3 regions of the Duganella sp. S19_KUP01_CR8 genome follow, and region 2 is predicted to be linked to each of the others. Evidence: predicted binding sites of a transcription regulator. Region 2 holds the regulator's gene; each other region holds the start of a gene.
What was found. The regulator sigma-54, encoded in region 2, starts transcription at its own class of promoters, with help from an activator protein. The targets are predictions, from matches to a motif close to TGGCANGNAANCTGCTTT.
Positions count from the first base shown of each region.

Region 1: V6M89_RS15410 (pilin) is a predicted target of sigma-54. The motif match lies at 1,748-1,765, and genes of this name have one in related genera.
Region 3: V6M89_RS15650 (ANTAR domain-containing response regulator) is a predicted target of sigma-54. The motif match lies at 1,546-1,563, and genes of this name have one in related genera.

Region 1 is NZ_JAQQPR010000014.1:38,938-46,862, forward strand. It holds gene moaC (cyclic pyranopterin monophosphate synthase MoaC) at 1-227, shown strand, start outside; gene V6M89_RS15405 (flagellar brake protein) at 452-1,162, shown strand; gene V6M89_RS15410 (pilin) at 1,229-1,696, opposite strand; gene V6M89_RS15415 (FHA domain-containing protein) at 1,892-2,467, opposite strand; gene sucD (succinate--CoA ligase subunit alpha) at 2,535-3,416, opposite strand; gene sucC (ADP-forming succinate--CoA ligase subunit beta) at 3,430-4,599, opposite strand; gene V6M89_RS15430 (DUF2889 domain-containing protein) at 4,677-5,261, opposite strand; gene recX (recombination regulator RecX) at 5,527-5,979, opposite strand; gene recA (recombinase RecA) at 6,112-7,230, opposite strand; gene V6M89_RS15445 (response regulator transcription factor) at 7,413-7,925, shown strand, end outside.
Region 2 is NZ_JAQQPR010000009.1:157,135-165,059, reverse strand. It holds gene rapZ (RNase adapter RapZ) at 1-453, shown strand, start outside; gene V6M89_RS11660 (VOC family protein) at 454-828, opposite strand; gene V6M89_RS11655 (Lrp/AsnC family transcriptional regulator) at 925-1,383, opposite strand; gene V6M89_RS11650 (enoyl-CoA hydratase/isomerase family protein) at 1,396-2,481, opposite strand; gene V6M89_RS11645 (alginate lyase family protein) at 2,514-3,449, opposite strand; gene hpf (ribosome hibernation-promoting factor, HPF/YfiA family) at 3,548-3,907, opposite strand; gene V6M89_RS11635 (RNA polymerase factor sigma-54) at 3,985-5,463, opposite strand; gene lptB (LPS export ABC transporter ATP-binding protein) at 5,469-6,221, opposite strand; gene lptA (lipopolysaccharide transport periplasmic protein LptA) at 6,224-6,823, opposite strand; gene lptC (LPS export ABC transporter periplasmic protein LptC) at 6,831-7,424, opposite strand; gene V6M89_RS11615 (KdsC family phosphatase) at 7,437-7,925, opposite strand, start outside.
Region 3 is NZ_JAQQPR010000014.1:88,231-96,155, reverse strand. It holds gene dnaJ (molecular chaperone DnaJ) at 1-716, shown strand, start outside; gene can (carbonate dehydratase) at 821-1,498, shown strand; gene V6M89_RS15650 (ANTAR domain-containing response regulator) at 1,632-2,255, shown strand; gene V6M89_RS15645 (CmpA/NrtA family ABC transporter substrate-binding protein) at 2,526-3,803, shown strand; gene ntrB (nitrate ABC transporter permease) at 3,816-4,700, shown strand; gene V6M89_RS15635 (ABC transporter ATP-binding protein) at 4,713-5,519, shown strand; gene V6M89_RS15630 (type IV pili methyl-accepting chemotaxis transducer N-terminal domain-containing protein) at 5,519-6,190, shown strand; gene cobA (uroporphyrinogen-III C-methyltransferase) at 6,201-6,956, shown strand; gene V6M89_RS15620 (MFS transporter) at 7,272-7,925, shown strand, end outside.

The DNA.
Region 1 (7,925 bases), on a different contig from region 2:
CGGTCGATTTCGAGACCGATGTGGCCAATTCCAGCGTGCATTGCAAGGCCCAGGTGGAAACCTACGGCAAGACCGGGGTGGAAATGGAGGCGCTGACGGCGGTGCAGGTCGGCCTGCTGACGGTGTACGACATGTGCAAGGCCGTGGATCGGGGCATGGTCATGACCGATATCCGCGTGATGGAAAAGCATGGCGGCAAGTCGGGCGATTGGAGCGCGACAAGTTAAGCAATGTTGCCAGTTGCCTCACTCTGCGCTGTCCTCAAAAACTCCAAAATGCAACGGTTTTCAGCGTTACGCCGTCGCTGGCGTGCTAGTCTGCGACCAATCAGCAACCTCTTGTATTGTCTGATTGTTACCTTAGTTGGGTGGGTATATAATAAATGTCACTGAAGTAATCTTTTGACGTAGGCCTCACCGTACCCGCCTCGCGCATACGAGAAAGAATTTGAATGAGCAGCAACCCTCCACCGAGCGAAGCCAAGACTCAGGAATACGAATTCGAGCAAATGAATCTGCAGGTGGGCGGCAGGATTCAGTTCATCACTCACCGCACGATCAAGCCGATCCAGCACTTCTCCACGCTGATCGGCTGGGCCAAGGATGAGTATATGATCGTCAAGGTTCCGTTCGAGAACAACGCACCGATCGCCCTCAACGACGGCGACAAGCTGACCATCCGCGTGTTCTCCGGGGTCAACGTGTGCTCGTTCTCCTGCGTGGTGCAACGGGTGTTCCCGCGTCCACTGTTTTATGTCCACCTGTCGTTCCCGCAGTCCATCCAGGGCACCAGCCTGCGCGCGGCGATGCGGGTCAAGGTCGATATTCCTGCCCAGGTGACTTCACCGGGCGGCACTAATTCCGTATTCCTGGTGAACCTGAGCGTCTCCGGCGCGTTGATCGAATCGGCCAAGAAGCTGTCGGACGACGAGGCCGAGGTCGGACTGTCGTTCTATCTGATCGCCCAGCCCGGCAACCGGCAGGTGCGTATCAATCCTAACGCCACCATCCGCAACATCAACGTGGTCAAGCCCGCCACCGGTGACAAGCCCGAGGTGTTCACCTATGGCGTGCAGTTCATCGACCTGGATCCGGTCCACTACACCATGCTGCAAAACCTGACCTACGAGGCGCTGATCGCCGACCGCCAGAAGATCGTCTGATCCATTCAATGCAGGAACGAAAAAAAACCGGCCGAAGCCGGTTTTTCTATATTCAAACCGAGAACATTAAGGGACTACGTTGTTCTTGGTCAGAGCTTGCTGGGCTGCGGTGTTGGTGACGGTGGTGGTCACGTTCCAGGTTACGTTAGCTGCACCGGCGGCGATGGTCGGGGTGTAGGTAGCGGTCAAGCCGTCGATGTTTTTGCCGACGCCGGTGGCGAAGGTTTCAACGATCACGCCGTCCGCGACGGTGACGCCGGAAACTTCCTTGGTTGGGGTGAAGGTCGGTACGCCTTTGGCGCCGGCGTTACAGCCGACCAGGTCCCCTCCACCTTCCTGGGCGCACAACGCCACCGCAGTCTTGATCGAGTCGATCGCGCCTTGCGCATTGGCCATCTTGGCTTTGATGGTGTAGTCGCTGTATGCTGGAATCGCAACCGCGGCCAGAATACCGATAATGGCAACGACGATCATCAGTTCGATCAGGGTGAAGCCGGCCTGGGCTTGTTTCTTCATCATTTTCATGGATTTCATTTTCGACTCCTGGGGTGTGTTGAACAACAAATTTGGTAGGACACTTAGCTATGAGCAATTGGTGTGCCAGCCCGATTTTCGGGTCCAAACACGCGAAATATGCCAAAAACTGTCGCTTTGTGTCGTACGGACTGCCGTTTTTTGTCAGTCCGCAGGCCGCAATTTGTCAGCCAGGGGCGCCGCTGACAAATATTGTCAGCTCATGCGGAAGGCCATCTGGGTTCCGCTGAGGTCGATCACGTCGCCGTGATTCAGTCGCTGGGCCTGCTTGCCCAGGGCGATGCCGTTCACCAGCGGCGGCTGCGCGCCTTCCTGGTGGGTGATGGTGTAGGCGTCGGGCTGGCGATGGATCACCACCACCTGCACGCCGGCGCGGCCGAGCGTGGTCTGCGGCTTGGTCAGCGCCATCTGCTTGCCTGCATTGTTGCCATTTAATACTTCGATTTGCGCCAGCACGGGCGCCGCCGCCATCATGGGCCGCACGCCGTCGGCGACGAACTCGACCTGGAACTTGGCCATTTTGATCACATCCTGGTGTTGCAGAAAGTGCTTGCCGATGCGGTGGCCGTTGACGAAGGTGCCGTTGGTGCTGTGCAGGTCTTCCAGGAAGGAGTCATCCAGGATGGTGACGATGACGGCGTGGTCGCCGCTGACGGCCGGATGCGTCAGCACGATGTCGTTGCGCGGATGACGGCCGATGGTCATCCGCTCTTTGCTCAGTTGTACTTGCTGTTCTATCTGTCCATCCCGCGAGATGAGGATCTTCGCCAATCTGTTCTCCATAGAAAAAGGGGAGCCTAGGCTCCCCTTCATTATTTCACACTAAAGCGAACTGTTATTACAGCATTGCTTTCAGCAGACGCGCCATTTCGGACGGGTTCTTGGTGACGGTGATGCCGCAAGCTTCCATGATTTCCAGTTTGGCTTGTGCGGTGTCAGCGCCGCCGGAGATCAGCGCGCCGGCGTGGCCCATGCGCTTGCCCGGAGGAGCGGTTACACCGGCGATGAAGCCGACGACCGGTTTTTTCATGTTGTCTTTGATCCAGTAAGCCGCGTTGGCTTCGTCTGGACCACCGATTTCGCCGATCATGATGACCGCGTCGGTATCTGGATCGTCGTTGAACATCTTCATGACGTCGATGTGCTTCAGGCCGTTGATCGGATCGCCGCCGATGCCGACTGCCGACGATTGGCCCAGGCCCAGTGCGGTCAGCTGACCGACTGCTTCATAGGTCAGGGTGCCCGAACGCGAAACCACGCCGATGCGGCCCTTGCGGTGGATGTGACCTGGCATGATGCCGATCTTGATTTCGTCCGGGGTGATCAGGCCTGGGCAGTTAGGGCCCAGCAGCAGGGTCTTGGAACCTGCTTTAGCCATGCGGTCTTTCAGAGCCATCATGTCGCGGACAGGAATGCCTTCGGTGATGCAAATGGCCAGGTCCAGTTCGGCTTCGACAGCTTCCCAGATCGCAGCGGCAGCGCCTGCTGGCGGTACGTAGATCACGGAAACGTTGGCGCCGGTTTCTTTTTTCGCTTCTGCAACGTTAGCGAAAATAGGAATGCCTTCGAAATCTTCGCCGGCTTTCTTTGGGTTCACGCCTGCGACGAAGGCATTTTTGCCGTTCGCGTAGTCACGGCAACCGCGGGTGTGGAATTGACCGGTTTTGCCGGTAATACCTTGGGTAACGACTTTGGTATCTTTATTGATCAGAATGGACATGTTGATTCCTTAATTAAGCTTGACCGGCAGCGGCGGCGACGACGCTCTTCGCTGCATCTTCCATGGTGTCGGCTGCGATGATAGGCAGACCGGAATCGGCCAGCATCTTCTTGCCCAGGTCTTCGTTGGTGCCCTTCATGCGGACGACCAGCGGCACGTTCAGCGACACGGCTTTGACTGCGGTGATCACGCCTTCGGCGATCACGTCGCAACGCATGATGCCGCCGAAGATGTTGACCAGGATGGCTTTCAGGCCTGGGTTTTTCAACATGATCTTGAAGGCTTCGGTTACTTTCTCAGCCGTGGCGCCGCCGCCTACGTCCAGGAAGTTGGCTGGCTCGCCGCCGAACAGCTTGATGGTGTCCATGGTGGCCATGGCCAGGCCGGCGCCGTTCACCAGGCAACCGATGTTGCCGTCCAGGGAGATGTAGGCCAGGTCGAATTTCGATGCTTCGACTTCAGCTGGATCTTCTTCGTCCAGATCGCGGTAAGCGACGATTTCCGGTTGACGGAACAGCGAGTTGGCGTCGAAGTTGAACTTGGCGTCCAGAGCGATGACCTTGCCCGAACCGGTCAGGATCAGCGGGTTGATTTCGGCCAGCGACGAGTCGGTTTCCCAGTAGGCTTTGTACAGGCCTTGCAGGTTGGTGACCGCGTCGGCGATCGAACCTTCCGGCACACCGATCTTGGCGGCGATGCCAGCGGCTTCAGCATCGGTCAGGCCGATCGATGGATCGATGGCGATCGAGTGCAGCAGTTCTGGGTGGGACTCGGCAACTTCTTCGATGTCCATGCCGCCTTCGGAGGAAGCCATCAGCACAACGCGCTGCGATACGCGGTCGGTGACCAGCGATACGTACAGTTCTTTCTTGATGTCCGCGCCTTCTTCGATCAGCAGGCGGCGTACTTTCTGGCCTTCTGGGCCGGTCTGGTGCGTGACCAGCTGCATGCCCAGGATCTGCTCGGAGAATTCTTTGACTTGTTCCAGCGATTTGGCGACTTTAACGCCGCCACCTTTACCACGGCCACCGGCGTGGATCTGTGCTTTTACAACCCAGACCGGGCCGCCCAAGGTTTCAGCAGCTTTGACTGCTTCTTCAACGGACATGCACGGAATACCGCGCGGAACCGTCACTCCGAATTTTCGGAGGATTTCTTTGCCTTGATACTCATGGATTTTCATGCTGGCTTCCCTTCTGATGCTGATGTGTAAAAATCGGTTGATACTGCGAAATGTGTGAATCTAGTAAGCAGAGATTGCTACGCGCCACCTGGTGCTGCTTTGGCCACCCAGCGCGGGTAAAACTGCGCCACTGCTCCACCGTCGGTGCGCAGGGCATGGCATTTGTCGAGTTGAAACGGCTTCTGGCGCGGCACGCCGTCATTTTCGGTCGCCGCGTCGTTGGTCGACCAGACATCGTTGGCGAACGCCTGCACCGCGGCCGTGGGCAGGATCTGCGCCAGTTCGGTCAGGTGGGTGCAGCCGGAGATGCCGGCCAGGCGTTGCTTGAGCTCGTGGCGGAAACCCTTCATCAGGTTCAGGCCGACGAGCTGCTTTTTATAATCGGGGGCTATGGTGTCGCAGTGGCCGGGATAGGGAACGGCATCGGATGCGGCTTCGGCATCGACGATGTTCAGTTGCAGATCGACGGTCAAACGCAGGTGCAGGTCATGCAGGGGGGTGCCGGCGGCGCGTGGGCCGGAGGCCAGCACGGTGTCGATCACTTTGATGTCGGTGATATGGGCGTCGAGATCCCACAGTCCGTCATCGCGTGCGTACGCTTGGACGGCAATTGCGCGCGTGTGCCGGAGCGCACGTCGGGTAACTGGGGTTGACAGGGACATAAGACCGATGCCGCTCTCGCGACAGAAATTTAGTAAGCAGCCATGTGCTGATCGCACGTGTCCGCAGCTTCTACGGACAACTACCGCACCTGCGGCGCTGCAAAAACCCCAAAAGTGTAGCACATCAAGACCTCCAGTTGCGTCAGAACATATCTTTTGGAAGGAAAAATGGCCGTTTTGAGATCGTTTTTACAAGAAATTCACCAGTCTTATTTCAGTCATGGAAACATTGCATGGTGCGGCGCGGCAACGTCTACTTGATCTGTCAGTCGTCTTCCGGCGCGCCTTTCAGCGCGGTTTGCACGGCGCGCTGGGAAAATCCCCGTTGCATCAGGAAGCGCATCTGCTTGTTGCGTTCCTGCGGATCGGCGGCCACGGTGCCGAACTTGCGGTTCCACACATCGACGCAGCGTTCGGTCTCGCCTTCTGCCAGGCCCGCCTTCAGTTCCTGCAGTTCCTCGCCCTTGATGCCGTGGCTTTGCAGCTCGGCGACGATGCGGCTGTTGCCGAAGCGGGCCGAGCGCCGGTGGATCAGCGCTTCGGAGAAACGCTCCTGCGACAGCCAGTTGTTCTTTTCCAGCAGGTCGAGCAGGGCTTCGACGTCGTCGCCCTCCTCCGCGTAGCGCGCCAGCTTGCGGGCCAGCTCCATGCGGCTGTGTTCACGCATCGACAGATAGCGCAGGGCGCGGCCCTTCAGGCTAAGTTGCGGTGCTGCCATAAAAACCTCTGCACAATGAGAAAACCACCGGCTGAATGAACAGCGCGGTGGTCGATCCGTCGCTCCCGCGCACGCGGGAGTCTATAGAACGCATGCTCAGCATGGGTCCCCGCTTTCGCGAGGACGACGGCTTTACGCGGCGTCGGCCTTGTCGCCCTTGTCCGCCTTATCGGCCTTGTCGACCGATTTCAGCTTGACCACGGTGTCGCCCTTGTCGGCGGCCAGCGGCGGCAGTACGCGCACGCCCAGCGATTCGCGGACTTTGTTTTCGATTTCCCACGCCAGCTCAGGGCGCTCCTGCAGGAAGATACGGGCGTTGTCCTTGCCCTGGCCGACGCGCTCGCCGTTGTAGCTGTACCAGGAACCGGACTTCTCGACGATCTTCGCTTCAACGCCCAGATCAAGAATCTCACCTTCACGCGAGGTGCCGGCGCCGTACAGGATGTCGAAGTGCGCTTCCTTGAACGGCGGCGCGATCTTGTTCTTGACGACCTTGACCTTGGTTTCGTTGCCGATCACCTCGTCGCCCGATTTGATCGAGCCGGTGCGGCGGATGTCCAGGCGCACGGAGGCGTAGAACTTCAGCGCGTTACCGCCGGTGGTGGTTTCCGGGCTGCCGAACATGACGCCGATCTTCATGCGGATCTGGTTGATGAAGATGACCAGGGTGTTGGTGCGGTTGATCGAACCGGTCAGCTTGCGCAGCGCCTGGGACATCAGACGGGCTTGCAGGCCCGGCAGCGAATCGCCCATGTCGCCTTCGATCTCGGCGCGTGGCGTCAGCGCGGCGACCGAGTCGATGACCACCAGGTCGACCGAACCGGAGCGCACCAGCGCGTCGCAGATTTCCAGCGCTTGCTCGCCGGTGTCCGGCTGCGAAATCAGCAGCTCGTGCAGGTTGACGCCCAGTTTCTGTGCGTAGCCGACGTCCAGCGCGTGCTCGGCGTCGATGAAGGCGCAGGTGCCGCCCAGTTTTTGCATTTCAGCAATGGTTTGCAGGGTCAGCGTGGTTTTACCCGACGATTCAGGACCGTAGATTTCCACCACGCGGCCGCGCGGCAAGCCGCCGACGCCCAGCGCGATATCCAGGCCGAGCGAACCGGTCGACACGACCTGTACGTCCTCGATCGGCGTGTTGGCGTCCATGCGCATTACGGAGCCTTTGCCGAATTGCTTCTCAATTTGGGCCAGCGCGGCAGCCAGCGCCTTGGCCTTTTCTGATGCAGGTACAACAGCTTTTTTATCGTCCATAATGTTCTTTCAACCAGTAGGTGGGTGCAAATTCGTCGGTACAGGCAGCACTGTATAAAAAAACAGTGCTTAATGCAAGCACGATTTTTAAACAATTTTGAGATTGCACAAAAACTCGCCACCTTGCGCGAAATGAAACACAATAGAATCTTCTGCCGCCGGCGTGTTGGAGTGTCTACATTATGCGAATTTTACTTGCCGAGGACGACAGCGTGCTGGCCGACGGCCTGACCCGCTCGCTACGCCAGTCCGGCTACGCCATCGATTGCGTCAGCAACGGCCAGGAAGCCGACACCGCCCTCTCGACCCAGGAATTCGACCTGCTGATCCTGGACCTGGGCCTGCCCAAGCTGTCCGGGCTGGAGGTGCTGCGCCGCCTGCGCGCGCGCGCCTCGCTGCTGCCGGTGCTGATCTTGACGGCGGCCGACTCGATCGAGCAGCGCGTCAACGGCCTCGACCTGGGCGCCGACGACTACATGGCCAAGCCGTTCGCGCTGTCCGAGCTGGAGGCGCGGGTGCGGGCGCTGACCCGGCGCGGCGCCGGCGGCGGCGCCACCGTGGTCAAGCACGGGCCGCTGAGCTACGACCAGGTCGGCCGCAGCGCCTACATCAACGAGCAGATGCTGGACCTGTCGGCGCGCGAACTGGGCTTGCTGGAAATCCTGCTGGCGCGCAGCGGCCGGCTGGTGTCCAAG
Region 2 (7,925 bases):
CAGTTGGGCCATGTGATCGATACCTCGGAGCTGAGCGCCAACAAGCTGCGCGCCTGGGTCAAGGACCTGGTGGCAATCGAGCGGGCGCCGCTGATCCTGTTCTTCGAATCGTTCGCCTTCAAGCTGGGCGTGCCGCTGGACGCCGACTTCGTGTTCGACGTGCGGGCGCTGCCGAATCCCTACTACGACCTGACTTTGCGCCCGCTGACCGGCCGCGATGCGCCGGTGATCGATTTCCTCAACGCCCAGCCGAGCGCGCTGGATCTGATGAACGACATCCGCGTCTTCATCGAGAAATGGCTGCCGTCCTTCAAGACCGACAACCGCAGCTACCTGACGGTGGCGGTGGGCTGCACCGGCGGCCAGCACCGCTCGGTCTACATGGCCGAGCAGCTGGCGGCCTACTTCCAGAAAACCGAACGCGTCATCCTGCGCCACCGCGAGCAGGCCTGATCACCGGCCCCAGTGCACCACTTCGATGGTGTGGCCGTCCGGGTCCTTGATCATGGTGCCGAAGTAGCGCTCGTTGATGTCCGGCCGTAAACCGGGCTCACGCAGGGGCGTCGCGCCCTTGCTCATCGCTGCGTCAAAGAACTCCCTGGCCGCCTGTTGGCTGGGCGCGGAGACCGCCACATGGGTGCGATCGCCGGCCAGCACGCCCTCGGCTGCCGAGGGATAGAGGCAAAAACTCCAGACGCCGTCGGCGCCGTAAATCACTTGGGTGGCGTCGCTGTGCTGCAAGGTGTAGCCCAGCGGCGCGAAGCAGGCGGTGTAGAAATCCGTGGCGCGCGGCAGGGCGCGGGTGCCGATGGAAACGTGGTCGATCATGATGCTGTCCTCCTGAAGTTGGAAGGCCCATCATACTGAGCGGCCGTGAGGCAAAATTGCAGACTCGCCCGTCCCGATGCAAGAATTACTCGATCTTCACAACGGCACTTTGGTTTCGAACTTGGCGCAGTTCATGGCCAGCAAGCTCTTGTAGTTGCTGACGTTGTTATTCGACGTGAACACGCGCCGCGTGAAAGCCTGGAACGCTTCCATCGATACCGCCGTCACCACCAGCATGAAGTCGAATTCGCCCGCCACTTCGTAGCAAGCCATGACGTCGGACTCTTCGCGCATCAGCGATTCGAACATTTTCAGCAGCGAGGTATTCTGCTGCTCCAGCTGCACCGTGACGAACGCCGTCAGCGGACGGCCGACGCGCACGCGGTCCACCAGCGCCACCTCCTTGACCAGCACGCCGCTGGCGCGCAACTGCGCGATGCGGCGCTGGCAGGTGGCGGCGGACGCGTGCACCTGCTCGGCGATGCGCCGCAGCGGGATGGTGGCGTCCTCCTGCAGCAGATTCAGTATCTGGATGTCGAGTCGGTCCAGTTCCACGGCCATCGGCGTTTAGTCCAGGTGGCGCAGCGGGTGGGCGTAGTCCGGCCACACCGGCTGGAAGAAACGCTGCACCATGGCCTCGCCGACTTCTTCCAGCGACGCCGGCTTCCATTGCGGCGCGTTGTCCTTGTCGATGACCAGCGCGCGCACGCCTTCGATCACTTCGCCGTCTTCGAAGTTGTGGCGCACCAGCGTGCGTTCCATGCGCAGGCAATCGGCCACGTCCAATGCGGCGCCGCGCTGGACCAGCTCATGCGTCACGCACATCATCAGCGGCGAGCGGGTGGCCATCACTTGCAACGTCTTTTGCGCGAAGGCGCCGTCGTCCGTTTTCAGCGAGGCGGTGATCGCGGCCACCGAACCGGCGCCGAAGTGACGGTCGATAGCGGCGCGCTCGGACTCCAGCTTGCTGTCGCCCGCCGCGGCCTTGAACGGCGCCGCGAAGGCAGCAATGGCCTCGGCCAATCCCGCGCCCGGCGTCGACTCCAGCAGCACCGACAAGGCCGCCATTTCGCTGCCAGGCACAAAGTGATCGGCCAGGCCCGCATGCAGCGCATCTGCCGCTCCGATGGTGACGCCGGTGACGCCAAGATAGCAGCCCAGCTTGCCCGGCGCGCGCGCCAGGAAATAGCTGCCGCCCACGTCCGGAAACAGGCCGATGTTCACTTCCGGCATGGCCATCCTGGTCCGCTCGGTGACGATGCGCACGCGGCAGTCTGGACCGCCCTGCGCCACGCCCATGCCGCCGCCCATGACCACGCCGTCCATCAACGCGATGTACGGCTTGGGATAAAAATGGATCAGGTGATTGAGCGCGTATTCCTCGGTGAAGAAATCCTCCACCAGCGCGCTGCCGCCCTGCGGCGTGGCGCGGCCGGCGTCGTAGAAGAAGCGGATGTCGCCGCCGGCGCAGAAGGCCTTTTCGCTGCTGCTGCGAATGACGACGGCGGCCACGCCGCTATCGTCGCGCCACGCCATCAGCGCCTGCGTGATATCGCGCACCATCGCCAGCGATAAAGAGTTCAAGGCCTTGGGCCGGTCCAGCGTGATGAAGCCGGTTCCGTTGCTGACGCTGGTGTGGACGTATTCGCTCATGAGGTGCTTGGTGTGGTGGAAAAAACCCTATTCTACTGCGACTTGCCGGGCGCCAGATGCTCCAGCGGATTGGCCAGGTTGAGGTCGCCGCCCAGGCGCGGCTGGAAGTTGGCTTTGAGCGGCATCAGCTCCGCCCTGCCCTGGTGCCGGGCGTAGACGATGGCGAACGACATCTCGCTGACATTGGCCCGCTCCTGCGTGAAACCGGTGGCCTTTTCCATCGCCGACGGGTCTTGCGCGGCGGCCAGCGTGAAGCGCATCAGCTGGTCCAGTTTGGCGGAATGCAGGTCCAGGATGGACGCGCTCATCACCAGCGGCACGGCCGCGAACACGTGGTAGTGCAAGGCCTTGGCCGCGCGCTCCATTTCCGCCGGCAGCGAACCGTCCGCCGCCACCTGCGCCATCGCGTGCTCGAACACCTTGCGGCCCCAGGCCAGGTAGCGCTCGTCATGCGTGACGCCGCCCACCGCCGTCACCGCCAGGCCTTCCCAGTAGTAGTGGTTATTGCGCGTGCCCTTGTGGGCATCGGAGTGCGCCATGGTGGCGTCGGCCAGCGTCTTGAACCAGGCTTCGATGGTTTGCTGCTGGACGGGGGTGGCGGCCGGCTTGACGCGGGCGTAGCTCAGCGCCATGCCGCCCAAAGTCCACTTGCGCACGTACCAGGCCTGCTCGCTGGACAGCTTGCCCAGCAAGGCCCGCTGCCCGGCCCAGCTCTCCAGCCAGCCCAGCGCGCAGGCGGCGTTGCCCTGGCTGGCGTTCTGCGCCACCTCGGCCAGGAAGTCGTCGATCGGCTTGGTGTTGGCGATATTGCGCGCCCGCAGTACCGGATCGATGACGGAGTGGTGCGCATCCGAGTAGTAGCTGTTGGCGTCGATGTCGATCACGGCCGGCGGCGGCGCGGTGCAGGCCAGCACGGTGGGGGCGGCCAGCGCCAGCAGCCATGCCGTAAATAGTTTAGCTCGTTTCATGCCACTCCCGTCCAAGTTTGGAAAACGTTTACTCTAAACCATTTGGACGCAAAAAAGGGCGCCTCTGCACCCTTAGTTTGATGGTGCCGGGGCCGTTGTTATAGGGCGGCGGCAGCGGGTTCGTAGCTATCCGGGAGATGCTTGATCGCATCGTGGCCGTGCTCTTGGACCTTGGCTTTGTATTTCATGACCTGCCGATCCAGCTTGTCGATCAAGGTATCGATGGCGGCGTACAAGTCTTGGGACAGGCTTTCCACGTAGACGGTCTTGCCCGACATACGCAGGTTGATTTCAGCCTTCTGGCGTTTCTCTTTCTCTTTGAGGTTATCTACAGTCAGGATGACAGCAATATCAATCACTTGATCAAAGTGGCGGGTGACGCGTTCCAGCTTGTTCTGCACGTATTCACGGATGGCCGAGGTCACTTCGAGATGATGTCCACTGATGGTGAGATTCATACACACTCCTAAAGATAATGTCGCTTCTTACGGTTAGTGCGGAGCCCATTACTGCCGGGCGCGCAGGAACCAAGTAACTACAAAGATTTACGGAGACTGACTGGCGGGATCTTCAACGCTTCGCGATATTTGGCAACAGTGCGTCGCGCAATCACCATGCCTTGTTCTCCCAGCATGTCCGCAATCTTACTGTCGGATAAAGGATTTTTCGGGTCTTCTGCTCCTGTCAATTGCACGATGAGTGCACGTATCGCCGTCGAACTTGCTTCCCCCCCCGCTTCGGTGGCGACATGGCTACCAAAGAAATATTTCAACTCAAACATGCCATGCGGGGTCAGCATATATTTTTGAGTTGTTACACGAGAAATAGTGCTCTCGTGTAGTCCCAGTGTATCAGCAATTTCGCGAAGCACAAGGGGGCGCATGGCAACCGCACCATGGGAGAAAAAGTTCTTTTGTCGTTCTACTATCGCTTGTGCAACGCGCAAAATCGTGTCGAAACGCTGGCGCATATTTTTGATCAGCCACTTCGCTTCCTGCAGCTGCGCGCCCATCGCGCCCTCGCCTTTTCCCTGCTTGAGCAGGTTGGCGTACATGGCGTTCACGCGCAGGCGTGGCATGACGTCGTTGTTCAGGCTCACTTGCCAGCCGTTGCGCGCTTTTTTGACGATCACGTCCGGCACCACGTAGTCCGACACGTCCGACGCGAACGCCGAACCCGGATGCGGATTGCACTGGCGGATGACGGTTTGTGCTTCGCGCAAATCTTCGTCGTCGCACAGCAGCGCCTTCTTCAGTTTGTTGAAATCGCGCTGGGCAAACCAGGTCAAATGATTTTCAACAATCGCCAGCGCCATGCGCCGCGTCACCATCGGGATGGCCGGCAAACGCTTGATCTGCAGCGCCAGGCATTCGGACGCGTTGCGCGCGCCCACGCCCATCGGGTCGAAGCTTTGCAGCATCGACAAGGCGGTCTGCAACTCGTCGATCTCCAGCTCCAGCTCTTCCGGCAGGCGGGCCAGGATTTCTTCCAGCGATTCTTCGAGGTAGCCGTTCTCGTCCAGCGCGTCGATGATCAGCTCGACCAGCGCGCGGTCACGCATCTCCAGCACCGTCACCCGCATCTGCTCCATCAGGTGCTCGCGCAGCGTGCAGTGGCTGGCCTCCAGCTGCGGACGCGAGTCCTCGTCGTCGGGCGCCTTGCTGCGGCCGGCGTCGCTCCAGTCGACGTCGGCGTCGCTGCTGGTGCTTTCGGTGTCGGCGGCCGGGCCGTCGTAGTTGTCGGCGTCGGCGGCCGGCGCCTCTTGCGCGTTGGGCGGGCCTTCCGGCGGCGCGTCGCCGACCGGGGCTTGCTGGCTGATGGCGCCGTCCGACAGCAGCCGCAGCGAGCGGTCCAGCGGGTCGTCGAGGCGCTCCAGCAGCGGATTATCGGTCAGCAGCTGTTCCAGTTCCTGGTGCAGCTCCAGCGTCGACAGTTGCAGCAGCCGGATCGACTGCTGCAATTGCGGTGTCAGCGCGAGGTGCTGCGACGTGCGCAGTTGCAAAGACTGTTTCATGGGTTTTACATACGGAAGTGTTCACCCAGATACACGCGACGCACCGATTCGTTGGCGATGATGTCGTCTGGCCGGCCTGAAGCCAATACCGTGCCCTGGTTGATGATATATGCGCGGTCGCAGATGCCCAGCGTCTCGCGCACATTGTGATCGGTAATGAGGACGCCGATGCCGCGTTCCTTGAGGAAGCGCACGATGCGCTGGATCTCAATCACGGCGATCGGGTCGACCCCGGCGAATGGTTCGTCGAGCAGCACGAAGCGCGGATTGGTCGCCAGTGCGCGCGCGATCTCCACGCGGCGGCGCTCGCCGCCTGACAGCGACAGCGCCTGGTTCTCGCGCAGCTTTTCGATTTGCAAATCGGCCAGCAGGGTATTGAGCCGTTCATCAATGGCAGCCTTGGATAAAGGCTTGCCGTCCACTTTCTGAATTTCGAGGACGGCGCGGATATTTTCTTCCACCGTCAGCTTGCGGAACACCGACGCTTCCTGCGGCAGGTAGGACAAGCCGAGCGAGGCGCGGCGGTGGATCGGCAGCGAGGAGATATCGGTGCCGCTGATATCGATGCTGCCGGCGTCCGACGGCACCAGGCCGACGATCATGTAGAACGAGGTGGTCTTGCCGGCGCCGTTGGGGCCGAGCAGGCCCACCACTTCGCCGCACTCGACTTGCAGGGACACGTCGTGCACGACCTGGCGCTTGCCGTAGGTCTTTTGCAGGCCGCGTACGATCAGGGTGCTACCGCAGGATGATTCCATGCTTACTTCTCCGTGGCCGGCGGCGTCGATGCGGCGGCCGGCGCGGCCGGACGGATGGTCGGCTGGATCACCATGGTGCCGCGGCCGGCGCCCGGCTTGCTCACGCCCGAGACGTTGTTCTTGACATCGAAATGCTCGGTGCGGCTGTCGTAGGAAATGAACTCGCTGTTGACTTCGCTGGTCATCCGCGGGCCTTCCAGCTGGCGCACCTTGGCTTTCGAGAACAGCTTGACCAGGTCGGTCTTGTCGCTGTATTCGATGCGCTCGGCTTCGCCCTCGATCCACTGGTCGCCGGCGCCGTCGCGCTTCTGGCGGAAGGTCGACAGCGTACCTGGCGTGCTGGTCAGCACGACGAAGTTATAGCCTTCGGGATCGGTGGTCACCACCGCCTTCGGCGACTTCATCAGCAGGGTGCCGCGCGTCAGCACGACATTGCCGATCAGCGTCTTGATCTGCTTGACGTCGTCGATTTGCAAATCGTCGTAATCGATCTTGGTCGGCTTGTTCGCATCCGCTTTTTCCGCGTGGACCACACCGGCCGCCATCAACAGCATCGCCGCCGAGAGTATCAGTTTCTTCATCATCATTCCATTCATCATCATTGTTTCCTCAGTGGCCGGCGCGCGGCGGCATCACCAGCTGTCCGCGTCCGCCCAGCTGCACTTCGCGGGTGGCGTTATTGGCCTTCATGCCGATGCCGTTGGCGGTGGCGTTGCCCATTTCCAGCGCCACCGGGCTGGCGGTTTCCATCCGTTCTTCGTCCGGGTACACGGTCAGCGCCGGCGTGGTCATGCGCATCGCCTGCGTCTGCGGCCCGGCCGGGCGCACCACGTCCACATTACCACTGAGCTTGACGCGCGTATTGCCCTGATCGACATGGGCGGTGTCGGCATTGATATTCATCGGCGGCTGGTCGCCGGACAGGCTGTGCACAATCGGCTTGTCGATATCGGAGGCATCGTCGACCGGCCGGTGGGTCAGCTTTTCGCCGGAGATAATGTAGGCCGGCTGGCCGGTCTTGTTCATGCGCACCATGCTGAAGCGGTCGATGATGTAGTCCGGCTCGTTGCGATGCTGGTCCACCTGCGCATCCTGGCCGGCCTGGTTGACCACCTGCACCAGCCAGAAGCTGCCGACGGCGACAAACACGCCGACCACCATGATGACGGTCAGCTGCCAGCGATGGGCTGTTTTTTTACGCATGCTCGATCCTCGTCAAACCAGGAATTGCGCCATCACGCGCTCGTACGTGCCCTGCGCGTGCAACAGCAGCTCGCATACTTCGCGCACCGCGCCGCGGCCGCCGGCGGCCACCGTGGTGTGGTGGGCGCGCTCCAGCACTTCGGCGCGGCCGTTCGGCACGGCGACGGCGAAACCGACGCGCGTCAAGATCGGCAGGTCGACCACGTCGTCGCCGATGAAGCCGACCTGGTCGGCGGTGAGACCGGTCTTTTCCAGCAGCGCCTTGAACGGCGTCAGCTTGTCGTGGCCGCCCTGGTGCAGATGGACGATGCCGAGGTCGGCAGCGCGTTTGATCACCTGCGGCGAAGTGCGCGCGCTGATGATGGCGGTCTGCACGCCGGATTCCTGCAGCAGCTTGATGCCCAGGCCGTCGTGCACGTTGAAGGTCTTCAGTGCTTCGCCCTCGGCGCCGTAGTGCAGGCTGCCGTCGGTCAGTACGCCGTCGACGTCGAAGATCATCAG
Region 3 (7,925 bases), on a different contig from region 2:
CCACAATTCGTGTACCATCCTGGGACAAGTGCGACACCTGCCACGGTTCGGGCGCCAAGCCTGGCACCTCGCCGGTCACGTGCTCGACCTGCGCCGGCCACGGCCAGGTGCGCATGCAGCAGGGCTTCTTCAGCATCCAGCAGACCTGCCCGAAATGCCACGGCACCGGCAAGATCATCCCCGAGCCATGCGCTGCCTGCGCGGGCCAGGGCCGCATCAAGCGCAACAAGACGCTGGAAGTGAAGATCCCGGTCGGCATCGACAACGGCATGCGTATCCGCTCGTCCGGCAACGGCGAACCGGGCACCAACGGCGGACCGTCGGGCGATTTGTATGTGGAAATCCACATCAAGCCGCACTCGGTGTTCCAGCGCGAAGGCGACGACCTGCATTGCGAAATGCCGATCTCGTTCGCCAAGGCGGCTTTGGGCGGCGACATCGAGGTTCCGACATTGTCTGGTAAAGTGTCGTTCACGATCCCTGAAGGCACCCAGTCGGGCAAGACCTTCCGCCTCAAGGGCAAGGGCATCAAGGGCGTGCGTTCCGGCTTCGCGGGCGACTTGTTCTGCCACGTGGCGGTCGAGACCCCGGTCAAGCTGACCGAGAAGCAGAAGGACATGCTGCGCGACTTCGAGAAGTTGACCACCGAAGGCGGCTCCAAGCACAGCCCGCAAAGCAAGACCTGGCGCGACAAGGTGAAGGACTTTTTTGAGTAAAGGTTTCGAGTAACTGCGATGTCATGCAGTCTTGGTAATATCGGACCGCCGCGCCACCCTTTTCGGGTTGGACCGGCGGTCTTCTTATGTACGAGAGGAGCATCATGAGTGATCTGGACAACAGCAATTCCCCGTTGCGCGACCTGCTGGACAACAACCGCCGCTGGGCCGAATCGGAAGTCGAGCGCGACCCCGACTTCTTCAACCGCCTGGCGCAGCAAGCTTCGCCGGAATACCTGTGGATAGGCTGCTCGGACAGCCGCGTGCCGGCGAATGAGCTGCTGGGCCTGGCGCCGGGCGACGTCTTCGTCCACCGCAACATCGCCAACGTGGTGGTGCACTCGGACTTGAACGCGCTGTCGGTGCTGCAGTTCGCGATCGATGTGTTGAAGGTCAAGCACGTGATCATCGTCGGCCACTACGGCTGCAAGGGCGTGCACGCGGCAATGACCGGCACCCGCGTCGGCCTGGCCGACAACTGGCTGCGCCACGTGCAGGACGTGCACCAGAAGCATGAGCGCTACCTCGGCGACGTGCTGACCAGCAAGCTGCGCGCGGAACGCATGTGCGAGCTGAACGTGGTCGAGCAGGTGTCCAACGTCTGCCAGACCACCATCGTGCAGGACGCATGGGACCGCGGCCAGAACGTCACGGTGCACGGCTGGGTCTACGGCCTGAAGGACGGCAAACTGCACGACCTGGAGATGACCGTCACCGCCGCCCACGAACTGGCGCCGCGCGTGGCCAAGCGTCTGAGCGAGTACGACGCCGAAGTCGGCTGATTCCCAGCGCGGCCCGTTGCTAAACGCTAGCGGCGGGCCGCTTCCGCTGGCACGACACCTGCCGTGTGCCGTAGAATGGATTGATTCTTGCTTGCTTAAGCGTCATGAACCAACTCCAATCTCCAGCATGACCATGAAACATTTACGCATTGTGGTCGTCAACACCATCATCCATGCCGGCGACGAGGATGACGCATCCCTGCTCGCGCAGGCCGAACGGGCGCGTGCGCTGCGCATCGGCCTGCTCGAAGCGGGCTACGACATCATCGCCTCGCTGCCGCCGGACATGTACCTGCCCGAGCGCATTGCCCAGCTGCAACCCGACATGATCATCGTCGACGCCGAATCCGATGCGCGCGATGTGCTGGAACATATCGTCATCGCCACCCGCGACGAGCGGCGCCCCATCGTCATGTTCACCGAGAGCGACGACACCGAGAGCATGGAAGCCGCCATGGCGGCCGGCGTATCGGCCTACATCGTGGCCGGCCTGCAGAGCGACCGCATCAAGCCGGTGCTGCAAGTGGCGCTGGCGCGCTTCAAGCGCGAGCAGAAGCTGCTGGACGAGCTGTCCGATACCAAGAGCAAACTGGCCGAACGCAAGATCATCGAACGCGCCAAGGGCCTGTTAATGGAACGCCAACGTTTCACCGAAGAGCAGGCGTTTCAAAAGCTGCGCAGCATGGCGATGAGCAAAAACCTCAAGCTGTCCGAAGTCGCCCAGCGTATCCTGGACGTAGAAGACCTGCTCGGCTAAATCCCGTCCAAAATGATGCACTGCGCAATAGCAGTGCGTTTTCTGCGCCATGGCATGGCGCTGCCATCCGCCCGATTCCCCCTTTCTCCCTCTAAAACTTGCTGGCACAGACATTGCATAGCCTGTAGGCAAGCGCAACGATGCGCTTGCTGTACCTCGCCAACGGCGGTGAGGTCCACCAGACAACGACGTCTACACTCATGAATCCGTTCATGTTGGGTAGACTTTTTTTTTGCCGTTTTGTCTTGCTGACTACATGAGGGATTTGCGATGGAATACAAAGAACCACAAGCAGGTAACAACCTGCCATCCGAAACTGTGAACACCAAGCGTCGGCAAATCATTCATGGCGCAGGCCTGGTAGCGGGGGGAAGCATGTTGGGATTGGCAACAGGTGGGGTGTGGGCGGCGGGTTCGGACAAGCCGGAGAAGGAAGAAATCAAGATCGGCTTCATTCCGCTGACCGACTGCGCGTCGGTGGTGATGGCCTCGGTGCTGGGCTTCGATAAAAAATACGGCGTCAAATTCGTGCTGAGCAAAGAGGCTTCCTGGGCCGGCGTGCGCGACAAGCTGGCCAACGGCGATCTGGACGCAGCCCATGTGCTGTATGGCCTGCTTTACGGCGTGCAGATGGGCATCGGCGGCCAGAAGAAAGACATGGCGGTGCTGATGGGCCTCAACAACAACGGCCAGGCCATCACGCTGTCGAAGAAGCTGGCCGACAAGGGCGCCGTCGACGGCGCGTCGCTGGCCAAGCTGATGCAGACCGACAAGCGCGAATACACCTTCGCCCAGACCTTCCCGACCGGCACCCACGCGATGTGGCTCTACTACTGGCTGGCCGCCAACGGCATCAACCCGATGAAGGACGCCAAGGTCATCACCGTGCCGCCGCCGCAGATGGTGGCCAATATGCGGGTCGGGAATATGGACGGCTTCTGCGTGGGCGAACCGTGGGGCCACCGCGCCATCATGGACGGCGTCGGCATCACCGCCACCACCACCCAGGACATCTGGAAGGACCACCCGGAAAAGGTACTCGGGTCGACGCTGGAATTCGCCAAGAAGAACCCGAACACCTGCCGCGCGATGATGGCCGCCATCCTCGACGCCGGCAAATGGATCGACGCCTCGCTGGCCAACAAGAACAAGATGGCCGAGGTCATCGCCGACAAATCCTACGTCAACACCAGCAAGGACGCGATCGACCAGCGCATCATGGGCCGCTACCAGAATGGCCTGGGCAAGACCTGGGACGACCAGAACTACATGAAGTTCTACAACGACGGCGCGGTCAACTTCCCGTATCTGTCGGACGGCATGTGGTTCATGACGCAGCACCGCCGCTGGGGTCTGTTGAAGGACGATCCGGATTACCTGGCCGTGGCCACCTCGGTCAACCAGATCGATTTGTACAAGGACGCGGCAACGATGACCAAGACGCCGGTGCCGAAAAGCCCGCTGCGCACCTCGAAGATGATGGATGGTTCCGTATGGGACGGCAAGAACCCGAAAGCGTTCGCCGCCTCGTTCAAGATCAAAGCCTGATAGGGGAATGCCATGAACGCCATGCTCAAACCCGATAGCGCCGAACCGGTAGCAGCTGCGCCAATCCGCCGTCCACGTCGTCCGTTGGCCGCCAATTCATCGGCGCGCGCGCGGCAGCAGGTATCGGCCAACGTGATGAAGATCGTCGCGCCGTTGCTGGGCGCCGCGCTGCTGGTGCTGGTCTGGCAGATCATCACCATCAAGAACGCCAGCTTCCCGACGCCGCTGGCGACCTTGCAGGAAGCGGTCAAGCTGTTCTCCGATCCGTTCTACAGCAAAAGCCCGAACGACCAGGGCATAGGCTGGAATATCCTGGCGTCCTTGCAGCGGGTGGCGGTGGGCTTCGGCCTGGCGGCGCTGGTGGGGATTCCGTTGGGCTTCCTGATCGGCCGCGTGCAGTTCATCGGCAGCATGTTCGGTCCGATTATCAGCCTGCTCAAGCCGGTGTCGCCGCTGGCCTGGCTGCCTATCGGCCTGCTGGTGTTCAAGTCCGCCAACCCTGCCGCCATCTGGTCGATCTTCATCTGCTCGATCTGGCCGATGATCATCAACACCGCCGTCGGCGTGCAGCGCGTGCCGCAGGATTACATGAACGTGGCCAAGGTGTTGAACCTGTCGGAGTGGAAGGTGCTGACCAAGATCCTGCTGCCGTCCGCGCTGCCCTACATCCTGACCGGCGTGCGGCTGTCGATCGGCACCGCGTGGCTGGTGATCGTCGCGGCGGAAATGCTGACCGGCGGCGTGGGCATCGGCTTCTGGGTGTGGGATGAGTGGAACAACCTGAATGTCCCGCACATCATCATCGCCATCGTCGCCATCGGCGTGGTCGGCTTGATGCTGGAGCAGGCACTGATGGCGCTGGCCCGCGCCTTCACCTACGAACAAGTATCCAACTAAAGGAACACGATCATGGACGAGCCAAAATTCATCGACATCGAAGGCGTGGAGATGGTGTTCCATACCCGGAAGGGCGTGTTCCACGCGCTGCGCGAAATCGACCTGACGGTGCGCAAGGGCGAATTCATCACGCTGATCGGCCATTCGGGTTGTGGTAAATCGACCTTGCTGAACCTGATCGCCGGCCTGCTCAAGCCCACGGACGGCGTGCTGTTGTGCGCCAACCGCGAGATCGCCGGGCCGTCGCCGGAGCGCTCGGTGGTGTTCCAGAACCATTCGTTGCTGCCTTGGTTGACCTGCTACGAAAACATCTACCTCGGCGTGGAGCGCGTGTTCGGCAAGACCGAAACGCGCAACCAGCTGCGCGAGCGCACCATGCAGGGGTTGGCGCTGGTCGGCCTGACGGCGGCGGAGTCCAAGCGTCCGCATGAAATATCGGGCGGCATGAAACAGCGTGTCGGCATCGCCCGCGCGCTGGCGATGGAGCCGAAAGTGCTGCTGATGGACGAACCCTTCGGCGCGCTCGATGCGCTGACCCGCGCGCACTTGCAGGACGAGCTGCTGAAGATCGTCGCCGCCACCAAGTCGACGGTGGTGATGGTCACGCACGATGTGGACGAGGCGGTGCTGCTGTCCGACCGCATCGTCATGATGACCAATGGCCCGGCCGCCACCATCGGCGAGATCGTCGACGTGCAGCTGGATCGTCCGCGCGACCGCGTGGCGCTGGCGCAGGATGCACGCTACACCGAGTACCGCACGGCGGTGCTGGAGTTCTTGTATCGCAAACAAGCGCATCCAGCCAAGGAAGCCGCTTGATGGATATGACCACGCCCCCCATGGCGCCGGAAGGCGCCGCCAAGAAGGCGTTGACCGGCGAAGTGTTCGGCGCCTTGATCAATCTGTCGGGCCGCCGCCGCTTCACGTCGCAGCGCATCGTGCTGTATGCGCTGTTGGCGTCGCAGGGACACGCGGATGGCGCGGCCACCGCGCAGGAAGCACTGGCGCTGTTTCGCGGCGCCCACAAGTCCCTGCTGGCGGAGAAGGATGGTTTGCCGGGCGTGTTCTGTCCCGAGCTGCACGAGGCCTATTTCGGCAAGCTCGATGGCGACCGCCAGATCACGCACTTTGCCGATCTGGGCGAACGCACCTTGAAGGCCATCGCACAGGGCTCCTCGCAGAGCGCGGAGCTGCTGGCGGAGCTGGTGGGCATCACCACGCCGACGCTGGCGATCCTCAACACGATCACCAGTATCTACGAAGAGCAGGCCAAGCTGAACGCGCGCCTGGTGCGCAAGCAGCTGCGCGGTGTGATCACCGATATCGATACGATCAACCGCCAGGCGCGCATGGTGGCCTTCAATGCGCGCATCGTCGCGGCGCGGGCGGGGCACGCCGGCAAGGAATTCTCGGTGGTGGCGGGCGTACTGTCCAACATCACCGGCGAGATTGATGAAATGGTCAGCGCAGCGCTGGCCGCCGCAGGTTAAGGAGAAGATGATGAGCAGCGTAACCCTGGTAGGAGCCGGCCCCGGCGATCCGGAACTGTTGACGTTAAAGGGCGTCCGCGCCATCGAGCGCGCCGACGTGGTGTTGATCGATGACCTGGTCAACCCCGAAATACTCAGCTTCGCGCCCTCGACGGCGCGCGTGATCCAGGTCGGCAAGCGTGGCGGCTGCGCGTCCACGCCGCAGGAATTCATCGAGCGGCTGATGATCGCCGAAGCGCGTGCGGGGCATCGTGTGGTGCGGCTCAAAGGCGGCGATCCTTATATGTTCGGCCGTGGCGGCGAGGAACGCGCATCCTTGCGCGCGCACGGCATCGAGGTAGACGTGGTTCCAGGCATCAGCAGCGGCCTGGCCGCGCCGACCAGCATCGGCATCCCGCTGACGCACCGCTCGTGGAGCCAGGGCGTGACCTTCGTCACCGGCCATGGCAAGGATGCGGAGTCGGAGCCGGAATGGAAAGCGCTGGCGCAGAGCGGCCTGACGCTGGTGATCTACATGGGCGTGGCGCGCGTGGATGCGATCCAGGCCGGCCTGCTGGCCGGCGGCGCTGCTGCCGATACGCCGGTGGCGGTGGTGCAATCGGCCACGCGCGACAACCAGCGTCAATTACTGACAACATTGAGCCAACTGCCACAAGCACTGCGCGACAGCGGCCTTGGCAGCCCAAGCATCATCGTCGTCGGCGACGTGGTGCGCTGCGCGGATGACTGGCAGGCCATCATCGAACCGGTTCGCGCCATTGCCTAACAAACAAGAGGGTCAAGTCTGACCCTCCCTTCTTTAATACGCACCGCCGGTGCGCACCGATAGCGTGCATCGTGCACCGCAACATAGCACGGCGCCAGTGCAAACCAGGCCCGCTGCGGCCTTCTCCCCCTGTAATCAGGCCTTTCACGGTCTGGCACGGCTCTTGCAATACAGAGGATAAGGGATCAACGGCGATCCCCCCGAATACAACCGCCGACCCAAAGACGGGGCGGCAGGACAACGGCGTCCGCCCAACCTGGTCTTAGGTGACCTTGGTTGCGCGGGCGCCTTTTTGTTTTCTGAACGGGATAAAAAATGGCCACCAAAGCTACCAGCATCAAGCTCTTTTCGATTTCAACGCCTCAGATGCGGGCGTTCCACTTGACCTGGATGGCGTTCTTCGTCTGCTTCTTCGCCTGGTTTGCCTGCGCACCGCTGATGCCGGTGATTAAAGGTGAATTTGGCCTGAGCGTCGCGCAGATCGCCAATATCAACATCGCCGCCGTGGCCATCACCATCCTCGTGCGGCTGGTGGTCGGCCCTCTGTGCGACCATTTCGGTCCGCGCAAAACCTATACGGGCTTGCTGCTGCTGGGTTCCATCCCGGTGATCGGCGTCGCCTTCGCGCAGAGCTACGAGAGCTTCCTGCTGTTCCGCCTTGGTATCGGCGCGGCCGGCGCCAGCTTCGTCATCACGCAGTACCACACCTCGGTGATGTTCGGGCCTAAGGTGGTGGGCACCGCCAACGCCGCAGCCGCTGGCTGGGGCAATGCCGGCGGCGGTGTGGCGCAAGCCGTGATGCCGCTGCTGATGACCGCCATGGTCATGCTGGGCGTGAGCGAAACCTACGGCTGGCGCGCTGCGCTGCTGGTGCCGGGCGTGCTGATGATCGTCATGGCCGGCGTCTACTACCGCTTCACGCAGGACTGCCCGCAAGGGAACTTCAGCGAACTGCGCGCAGCAGGCATC